2 regions of the Geobacillus sp. FSL K6-0789 genome follow, and region 1 is predicted to be linked to the other one. Evidence: predicted binding sites of a transcription regulator. Region 1 holds the regulator's gene; the other holds the start of a gene.

What was found. Region 1 encodes LexA, which represses DNA repair genes until DNA is damaged. Its sites were predicted from a motif close to CGAACATATGTTCG; they were not measured.
Region 2: the regulator LexA is predicted to act here: its motif matches at 2,250-2,263, upstream of uvrB (excinuclease ABC subunit UvrB).

The regions. Positions count from the first base shown of each region.
Region 1 is NZ_CP151966.1:1,220,656-1,225,371, forward strand. Features, by position in the region: gene NSQ51_RS06385 (methionine gamma-lyase family protein) at 1-1,201, shown strand, start outside; gene NSQ51_RS06390 (MerR family transcriptional regulator) at 1,278-1,679, shown strand; gene glnA (type I glutamate--ammonia ligase) at 1,719-3,053, shown strand; gene lexA (transcriptional repressor LexA) at 3,117-3,740, opposite strand; gene yneA (cell division suppressor protein YneA) at 3,892-4,197, shown strand; gene NSQ51_RS06410 (recombinase family protein) at 4,217-4,716, shown strand, end outside.
Region 2 is NZ_CP151966.1:2,748,056-2,752,771, reverse strand. Features, by position in the region: gene NSQ51_RS14715 (MerR family transcriptional regulator) at 1-356, opposite strand, end outside; gene NSQ51_RS14710 (PDZ domain-containing protein) at 750-1,922, shown strand; gene NSQ51_RS14705 (CsbA family protein) at 1,937-2,158, shown strand; gene uvrB (excinuclease ABC subunit UvrB) at 2,334-4,310, shown strand; gene uvrA (excinuclease ABC subunit UvrA) at 4,327-4,716, shown strand, end outside.

The DNA.
Region 1 (4,716 bases):
GCCGATTCACCGCCGCATCGATGAACTGGTCGACGTCAACCAATACCGCGTGCTTGAGAGCTTCCGTCGCCATCAAGTGAGCGACGCCCACTTCATTCCGTCAACCGGTTATGGATATGACGATGCGGGCCGCGATACGCTCGATCGCATTTTCGCTGATGTGTTTGGAGCGGAAGAGGGGCTTGTGCGCCCGCAAATCATTTCCGGCACGCACGCGATTGCGATCGCGCTGTTTGGCGTGTTGCGCCCGGGCGATGAATTGCTTTACATCACGGGCGCTCCGTACGATACGCTTGAGGAAATCGTCGGCGTCCGCGGCCGCGGCGTCGGCTCGCTGAAAGAGTTTGGCATTCGTTATCGCAGTGTGCCGCTCACAGCGGAAGGGATGGTCGATTTTCCGGCCGTTCGCGAAGCGATCCATGAGCGGACGAAAATGATCGGCATTCAACGTTCGCGCGGCTATGAGGACCGGCCGTCGTTTACTGTCGAAGAGATCGGCGACATGATTGCATTCGTCAAGTCGATCAAACCGGATGTCGTCGTGTTTGTCGACAATTGCTACGGAGAATTCGTCGAGGAGAAAGAGCCATGCCATGTCGGCGCCGATTTGATGGCCGGCTCGCTCATTAAAAACCCGGGAGGGGGCTTGGCGAAAACGGGCGGCTACATTGTCGGCAAGCGGGAATATGTGGAGGCGTGCGCCTATCGGATGACCTCGCCGGGCATTGGAGCGGAAGTCGGTCCGTCGCTTTACAGCTTGCCGGATATGTATCAAGGCTTTTTCCTTGCGCCGCACACCGTGGGTCAGGCGCTCAAGGGGGCGGTTTTTACGGCGGCGATGCTCGAGCGGATCGGACTAAAAACCTCGCCATCGTGGAAGGCGAAGCGCACGGATTTGGTTCAGTCCGTCCGTTTTGACGATCCGGAACAAATGGTGGCGTTTTGCCAAGCGATTCAGGCTTCCTCCCCGGTCAACGCTCATTTCACTCCGTATCCGAGCGACATGCCCGGCTATGAAGACAAAGTGATCATGGCCGCCGGCACGTTCGTGCAGGGCGCGAGCATCGAGCTGACGGCAGACGGGCCGCTGCGGCCCCCATATGTCGCCTACGTGCAAGGCGGGCTGACGTATTCACACGTCAAAATCGCCATTTGTTCAGCCGTCCACCGTCTGCTTGAGCAACAGCTCATTTGTTTGTGAGAAAATATGACGCATCATTGACTGTTTTCTTGACATTATGGTAAAATGAAGGTATCAAAAGCGAGGAGGAATTGGCATGAGCAGTCATATTCGTCGTTCCATGCCATTGTTTCCGATTGGGATTGTGATGCAGCTGACCGACTTGTCGGCTCGGCAAATCCGCTATTATGAAGAGCACGGTCTCGTTTCGCCAGCGCGCACTGAAGGCAACCGGAGGCTGTTTTCGCTCAATGACATTGACCGCTTGCTGGAAATTAAAGATTTGATCGACCAAGGCGTCAACTTGGCGGGCATTAAACAAATTTTTGCCGCGCGGGAGGAAGGACGCCACCAGCAGGCGGAGAAAGTCGAAAAAGTAGGAAAACCGAAGCTGTCGGACGAAGAACTGCGCGAAATTTTGCGGAATGAATTGCTGCAGGCCGGGCGGTTCCAGCGCGCGTCGCTTCGCCAAGGAGATCTCGCTCGCTTCTTTCATTAATGACGGAACATGATTTCCGAGCCGGGGAGGAGTTTGGACATGGCAAAATATACGCGTGACGACATTTTACACATCGTCAAAGAGGAAAATGTCAAGTACATCCGCCTGCAATTCACCGATATTTTGGGGACGATCAAAAACGTCGAAATCCCGATCAGCCAACTTGAGAAAGCGCTCAATAATAAAATGATGTTTGACGGGTCTTCGATCGAGGGGTTTGTCCGCATCGAAGAATCGGACATGTATTTGTATCCGGATTTGGACACGTTTGTCATCTTCCCGTGGACATCGGAAAAAGGAAAAGTCGCCCGCTTTATTTGCGACATTTACAATGCGGACGGCACGCCGTTTGAAGGCTGCCCGCGCTACAATTTAAAGCGCGTGTTGAAAGAGATGGAAGCGCTCGGCTTTACGGCGTTCAACTTGGGAGCGGAACCGGAGTTTTTCCTCTTTAAGCTCGATGAAAATGGCCGTCCGACGATGGAACTGAACGACCGCGGCGGCTACTTCGACTTGGCGCCGACCGATCTTGGGGAAAACTGCCGGCGCGATATCGTGCTTGAGCTTGAGGAGATGGGCTTTGAAATTGAAGCGTCGCACCATGAAGTTGCCCCGGGCCAGCATGAGATCGATTTCAAATACGCTGATGCCGTAAAAGCGTGCGACGACATTCAAACGTTTAAACTCGTTGTCAAAACGATCGCCCGCAAACATGGGCTGCATGCGACGTTTATGCCGAAGCCGATTTTTGGGATTAACGGTTCGGGAATGCACTGCAACTTGTCGCTGTTTCGCAACAACGAAAACGCCTTTTTTGATCCGAACGGCGATTTGCAGTTGAGCGATACGGCCCGGCAGTTTATTGCCGGCGTGTTGAAGCATGCGCCGAACTTTACAGCTGTCACCAACCCGACGGTCAACTCGTACAAGCGGCTTGTTCCGGGGTACGAGGCGCCATGTTATGTCGCCTGGTCGGCGCGCAACCGCAGCCCGCTCATCCGCATTCCGGCTTCGCGCGGCATGAGCACGCGCATTGAAGTGCGCAGCGTCGATCCGGCGGCGAACCCGTACTTGGCGATGGCCGTGCTGTTGGCGGCCGGGCTTGACGGCATTCGCAACAAGCTCACTCCTCCGGCGCCGGTTGACCGAAACATTTACGTCATGACGAAAGAAGAGCGGCTTGAAGAAGGCATTGTCGATTTGCCGGCCACGCTGCATGAAGCGTTGGAAAACTTGAAGTCCGATGAAGTGATGATTCACGCGCTCGGCAAACATTTATTCGAGCATTTCGTCGAAGCGAAAGAAATTGAGTGGGATATGTATCGGACAACGGTTCATCAATGGGAATTGGACCAATATATGGAACTCTACTGATTCATAAAAAAGCTGCCCCGTTTTTTTCAGGGCAGCTTTTTTATGGGCGCAGGCCGGCACGAGTCAGTCGAACAGGCGATAGACGCCGATCACTTTGCCGAGAATCGTGCAGTCGCGGACGATGATCGGCTCAAGATGGGCGTTTTCCGGCTGCAGGCGGATGTGGTCTTTTTCCTTGAAAAACCGCTTCACCGTCGCCTCGTTGTCTTCCGTCATGGCGACGACGATGTCGCCGTTGTTGGCCGATGACTGCTGGCGGACGATGACGTAGTCGCCGTCGAGAATGCCGGCTTCGATCATGCTGTCGCCCATCACTTCAAGCATAAACAACTGCTCCTCGCCAGCGGCGAGCCGCTTCGGCAGCGGAAAGTAGCCTTCGATGTTTTCCACCGCTGTAATCGGTTGACCGGCCGTCACCTTGCCGATGATCGGCACCGAGATGATCTCCTCTTTTTCTCTCTCCTTGGCCATATCGTTGTCCAAAATTTCAATGGCGCGCGGCTTTGTCGGGTCGCGGCGGATGTACCCTTTGCTTTCTAGGCGCGCGAGATGCCCGTGGACCGTCGAACTTGACGCCAGTCCAACCGCTTCCCCAATTTCCCGCACCGACGGAGGATAGCCTTTTGTTTTTACTTCCTGTTTAATAAACTCTAAAATTTGCTGTTGTCGTTTTGACAGTTTCGTCATTGTTTCACACCTTTCGCCACATCATTTGCCTTCATTATACCATGCGGAAGACGAAAAAACAAACATAGGTTCGAGTTTTTTATTGACACAAACAAATGTTCTTGACTATAATGAAGGAAAGCGAACAAACATTCTAGAAAGGGTGGGGAGAATGGAGAAAACGTTGCTGCACTATGTTTTGTTTTCATTTTTGTTTTCGCTCGTGTTGGCAGGGTTCGTTTACGCCAGCAGCCCGGTCGATAAAAAAGAATACGTGACGATCACGGTCGCTCCCGGCGATACGCTTTGGGGGCTGGCAAAACAGTACGAACAGGAACACCATATGCCGCCTGATGAGTTCATCCGCTGGGTCGTCGATGTCAACCATTTGCCGAGCCCGCGTCTTGCCACCGGTGAACAAATTGTCATTCCTGTGTTAAAATCAAAGCAGGGCGGCTCGGTGGCCGTCAATCAGTGATGGAAAGAAGGGAGTGGCCATGAGGGCGGTCATTTACTGCCGAGTCAGCACGGACAAAGCGGAACAGGAAACGTCACTCGCGAGGCAACGAGATGAGCTCGAGCAGCTGGCGGCCGAGTGTGGATTTGAAGTCGTGAAAGTGATCGCCGAGCAGGCGAGCGGTTATGAAGCCGACCGCGACGGCGTGTTGGAGCTGCTTTCGCTTTGCGAGGAAGGCGAGGTCGATGTGCTGCTCATTCAAGATGAAACGCGGCTTGGGCGCGGCCATGCGCGCATGGCGGTGCTGCATTGCTTGAAAAAGCAAGGGGTGAAAATATACAGCGCCAGCCACCGCGGGGAGATGCCGCTGTCGGAGGCCGATGAGATGGTGTTATCCATCATCGCGATTGTCGAGGAGTACCAAAGAAAAATACATAACGCCAAAATTAAGCGTGGCATGCAGCGAGCCATCGCCAGCGGATACCGACCGGAGCGGAACCTAAGGCGCCGGGGCGAAAACGCCGGGCGCGATCGAATCGA
Region 2 (4,716 bases), 1.5 Mb from region 1:
ACGACGTCATCCGCTTTTTGTTCCAGTTGCTGCTCGAGTTGATCAAGGCGCAGGGAGACGCGGCTGATTTCCGGTCCGACATATTCTTGAAACAGGGCATGAATAGGAACGTTCGGCGGCGATGTTGAAGGACGGCTAGGGGCCGGCGGTGTTTTCGGTTCTGCTTTCGGCTGCGTTTCCAGCGCGGCGCCTTGTTCAAATTTGACCCGCTCAAGCAGGGCGATCGTTTTTTCGTCAAACAAGTAGTGGCCGGCTTCATTTTTTTGCAGCGGAATGTTGTATTTCCGCACCCAGCGCTGGATCGTTTTTGGCGACACTCCGAGACGGGCGGCAACGTCGGGTGTTTTTAACTCCATCGTTCCACTCCTCCTTTTTTGTCTTCTTCTATATCCCTTTTTTCATTGGCATAAGAAATCCTGCCCGGGCGACAAAACTAGTGTCCATTCGGCAAAGAAAGTGGAAAACAGCGCAAATTCGCCATTCAGGCAAAAAAGATGGCGGCAGGCATGGGATTTGTCCCAGTCATTTGGTAGAATAGAAGATACCTGAATCCGTGACAGCAGCTCATCAAAAGCACCGGAAAACGTAATCATATCAAGGGTTTAGCCCAGTTTCGGATGTTCACTTATTGAGTGAAAAGCAAAAAGTGTGATATTTGTTGATTTATCAAGCTTTCTCAGCAGTTTGAACGCGTTTTTATCACGGATTCAGGAGATAAAGAATGGGGAACGAAGCGAGGGGGAAGGCGGATGGCAACTTGGGGATTGGAATGGTTGGAAGGCGTCGCCGATGTGTGGCGGCAGCCGCTCTTGTATTACGGCCTGCTGTTGGCCTGGGGTGCCGGCTGGCGGCGGGTGAAGCGGGAGCGCCGCGATTTTCATGTGCGCGTCTATCGGCTGGGGCAAGAATGGCGTGGGCTTTGGACGTGGGGATGGGTTGCGGGCGCTGTGCTGTCTGTCATTGCGTCCGGCATCGGGCTCGCGTTGCCGCCGGATGCGGTGTGGGCGGTGACGGGGTTGACGATCCTGCTTGGCCTGACGATGGAGGCGCGCCTCCTTTCACCGGCTTATACAGTGGGCGGAGCGCTCGTCTTGCTCGGCTTGGCGGGGCCAAGCGGACTTGCCGCTCATCTGTTGTCAGACGGTGCGGCGGATGGAGGGGCGCTTGCCGCCCTGCTTGTGTTGTTGCTGTTGGCGGAAGGATGGCTGATTCTCCGCTCGCGAAATGGGGCGGCCTCGCCGCAGCTTGCGAGAAGCAAACGTGGAATGATTGTCGGCATGCAGTGGACGCAACGGTTTTGGTTTGTGCCGGTCGTGCTGCCGATATCCGACGGCGCGTTGCCGTCGGTTTCGTGGTGGCCGCTCATTCCAGCTGGGGACGGCTATTCGTTTTGGCTTGTGCCGTTTCTTCTCGGCTTTTCGCAGCGCCGGCAGCACGTGCTGCCGGCGGAAGCAGCTCGTGAAGAAGGGCGGCGCGTGCTTCGCCTCGCTTGGCTTGTCGCCGTGCTGGCCGTCTTCGGATTATGGCATCCGTTGCTAGGGGCTGCCGCAGGAGCTGCAGCCATCATTGGGCGGGAGTGGATTGCCTTTTCCGGTCACCGCGCCGACCGCGCCCGCCCGCCCCGGTTTGCCCGCCATCCGCAAGGCGTGGTGATCGTCGGGGTGCTCCCGAATTCCAAAGCGGAACAAATGGGGTTAAGCATTGGTGAAGTGATTGTAAAAGCGAACGGCGTTCCAGTGCAGACTGAGGCCGAGTTTTACGAGGCGCTCCAGCGCAACCGCGCGTTTTGCAAGCTGGAAGTCATCAGCCATAACGGCGAGATCCGCTTCGTTCAAGGAGCGGTGTATGAAGACGGCCACCACGAACTTGGTCTGCTGTTCGTTCATCAACGAGGCTCTTCGGCGTCCGAAGCTGTGTCGTAAAGGAGACTAGACGTATGTGGTTTCTCGCGGCCCTTATCATCCCGTGCCTTTTGTTGCTGCTGTTTGCGCGGGTGACGTACAACCGTTACATTGCGTTGTTGTTGACCGTTGCCTTGCTTGTCGCCTCGTATGCCAAAGGGTATACGGACGAGCTGCACGAAATCGTCGCCGACATCGCCTCGACGATTGCCGGTTTTCTGTTGGCGGGGCGAATGTTGGACAACTTAAAGAAATGACAGAGAAGCGGACCCATCTGCAGCGGTCCGCTTTTTTATCTATGCAGCTGGAAGCGGCCTGACGGAATGGAAATCGCTGTGCAGGTTGGAACGAATACCAGTTCGCGTTTTTTGTGCATCTGCGCAGAGGATATGATACAATGGGGAAAGATGGATTGAAGAAGGAGGCGAAACGGTGGAGGGCCGTTTTCAATTAGTGTCGCCGTACGAACCGCAAGGCGATCAGCCGCAGGCGATCGCCAAGCTTGTGGACGGCTTGCAGCGGGGTGTGAAACATCAAACGCTCCTTGGGGCGACGGGGACGGGCAAAACGTTTACGATCTCGAACGTGATCGCCCAAGTCAACAAGCCGACGCTTGTCATCGCCCACAACAAAACGCTCGCCGGTCAATTGTACAGCGAGCTGAAAGAGTTTTTCCCACACAACGCCGTCGAATATTTTGTCAGCTATTACGATTATTATCAGCCGGAAGCGTACGTGCCGCAGACGGATACGTACATTGAAAAAGATGCGAAAATCAACGATGAAATCGACAAATTGCGGCACTCGGCAACGTCGGCGTTGTTTGAGCGCCGGGATGTCATCATCGTGGCCAGCGTCTCATGCATTTACGGCTTAGGGTCGCCGGAAGAATACCGCGAGCTTGTCGTTTCATTGCGCGTGGGGATGGAAATCGAGCGCAACGTGCTGCTGCGGCGGCTCGTTGACATCCAATACGACCGCAATGATATCGACTTTCGGCGCGGCACGTTCCGCGTCCGCGGCGATGTGGTCGAAATTTTCCCCGCGTCGCGCGATGAACATTGCATTCGCGTCGAATTTTTTGGCGATGAAATCGAGCGCATCCGCGAGGTGGACGCCTTGACGGGCGAAGTGCTCGGCGAGCGCGAGCATGTCGCCATTTTCCCGGCGTCGCACTTCGTCACGCGCGAGGAGAAAATGCGGCTCGCCATTCAAAACATCGAACAAGAGCTTGAGGAGCGGCTCGCCGAACTGCGCGCCCAAGGAAAGCTGTTGGAGGCGCAGCGGCTGGAGCAACGGACGCGCTATGATTTGGAAATGATGCGCGAGATGGGCTTTTGTTCCGGCATCGAAAACTACTCGCGCCATTTGGCGCTGCGGCCGCCGGGATCGACGCCGTATACATTGCTTGACTATTTTCCGGACGATTTTTTGATTATCGTCGATGAGTCACACGTCACCTTGCCGCAGCTGCGCGGCATGTACAACGGCGACCGGGCGCGCAAGCAAGTGCTCGTCGACCACGGCTTCCGTCTGCCGTCGGCGCTCGACAACCGACCGCTCACGTTTGAAGAGTTCGAGCAAAAAATCCATCAAATTATTTACGTCTCGGCGACGCCGGGGCCGTACGAGCTCGAGCACAGCCCGGGCGTTGTCGAACAAATCATCCGCCCGACCGGGCTTCTTGACCCAACAATCGACGTCCGTCCGACAAAAGGACAAATCGACGATTTGATCGGCGAAATTCATGAGCGCGTCGAGCGGAATGAACGGACGCTCGTGACGACGCTGACGAAAAAAATGGCGGAGGATTTGACCGATTATTTAAAAGAAGCGGGGATCAAGGTGGCGTATTTGCATTCGGAAATTAAGACGCTCGAGCGCATTGAAATCATCCGCGATTTGCGGCTCGGCAAATACGATGTACTGGTCGGCATCAACTTGCTGCGGGAAGGATTGGACATTCCGGAAGTGTCGCTTGTCGCCATTTTGGACGCCGACAAAGAAGGGTTTTTGCGTTCGGAGCGCTCGCTCATCCAGACGATCGGCCGGGCGGCGCGCAACGCGAACGGCCATGTGATCATGTACGCCGATACAGTGACGAAATCGATGGAAATCGCTATTCAAGAGACGAAGCGGCGCCGCGCGATTCAAGAAGAGTACAACCGAAAGCACGGCATCGTGCCGCGCACGGTGAAAAAGGAGATTCGCGACGTCATCCGCGCGACGTATGCGGCGGAAGAGACGGAGATGTACGAGGCGAAGCCGGCGGCAGCGATGACGAAACAAGAGCGGGAAGAGCTGATTCGAACGCTCGAGACGGAGATGAAAGAGGCGGCCAAAGCGCTCGACTTCGAGCGGGCCGCCCAGCTGCGCGACGTCATTTTCGAATTGAAAGCGGAAGGATGATGGCCGGGTGAACGGAATGGAGAAAATCATTGTCAAAGGGGCGCGCGCCCACAACTTGAAAAACATTGACGTTGAAATCCCGCGCGGCAAGCTCGTCGTCTTGACCGGGCTGTCCGGGTCGGGGAAGTCGTCGCTGGCGTTTGATACGATTTACGCGGAAGGTCAGCGACGCTACGTCGAATCGCTGTCGGCGTACGCCCGCCAGTTTTTAGGGCAGATGGAAAAACCGGACGTCGATGCGATTGAAGGATTGTCGCCGGCCATTTCGATCGACCAAAAAACGACGAGCCGCAACCCGCGCTCAACCGTCGGCACGGTGACAGAAATTTACGATTACTTGCGGCTTCTATTCGCCCGCATCGGCCGCCCTGTTTGTCCGACGCACGGCATTGAAATCCAATCGCAG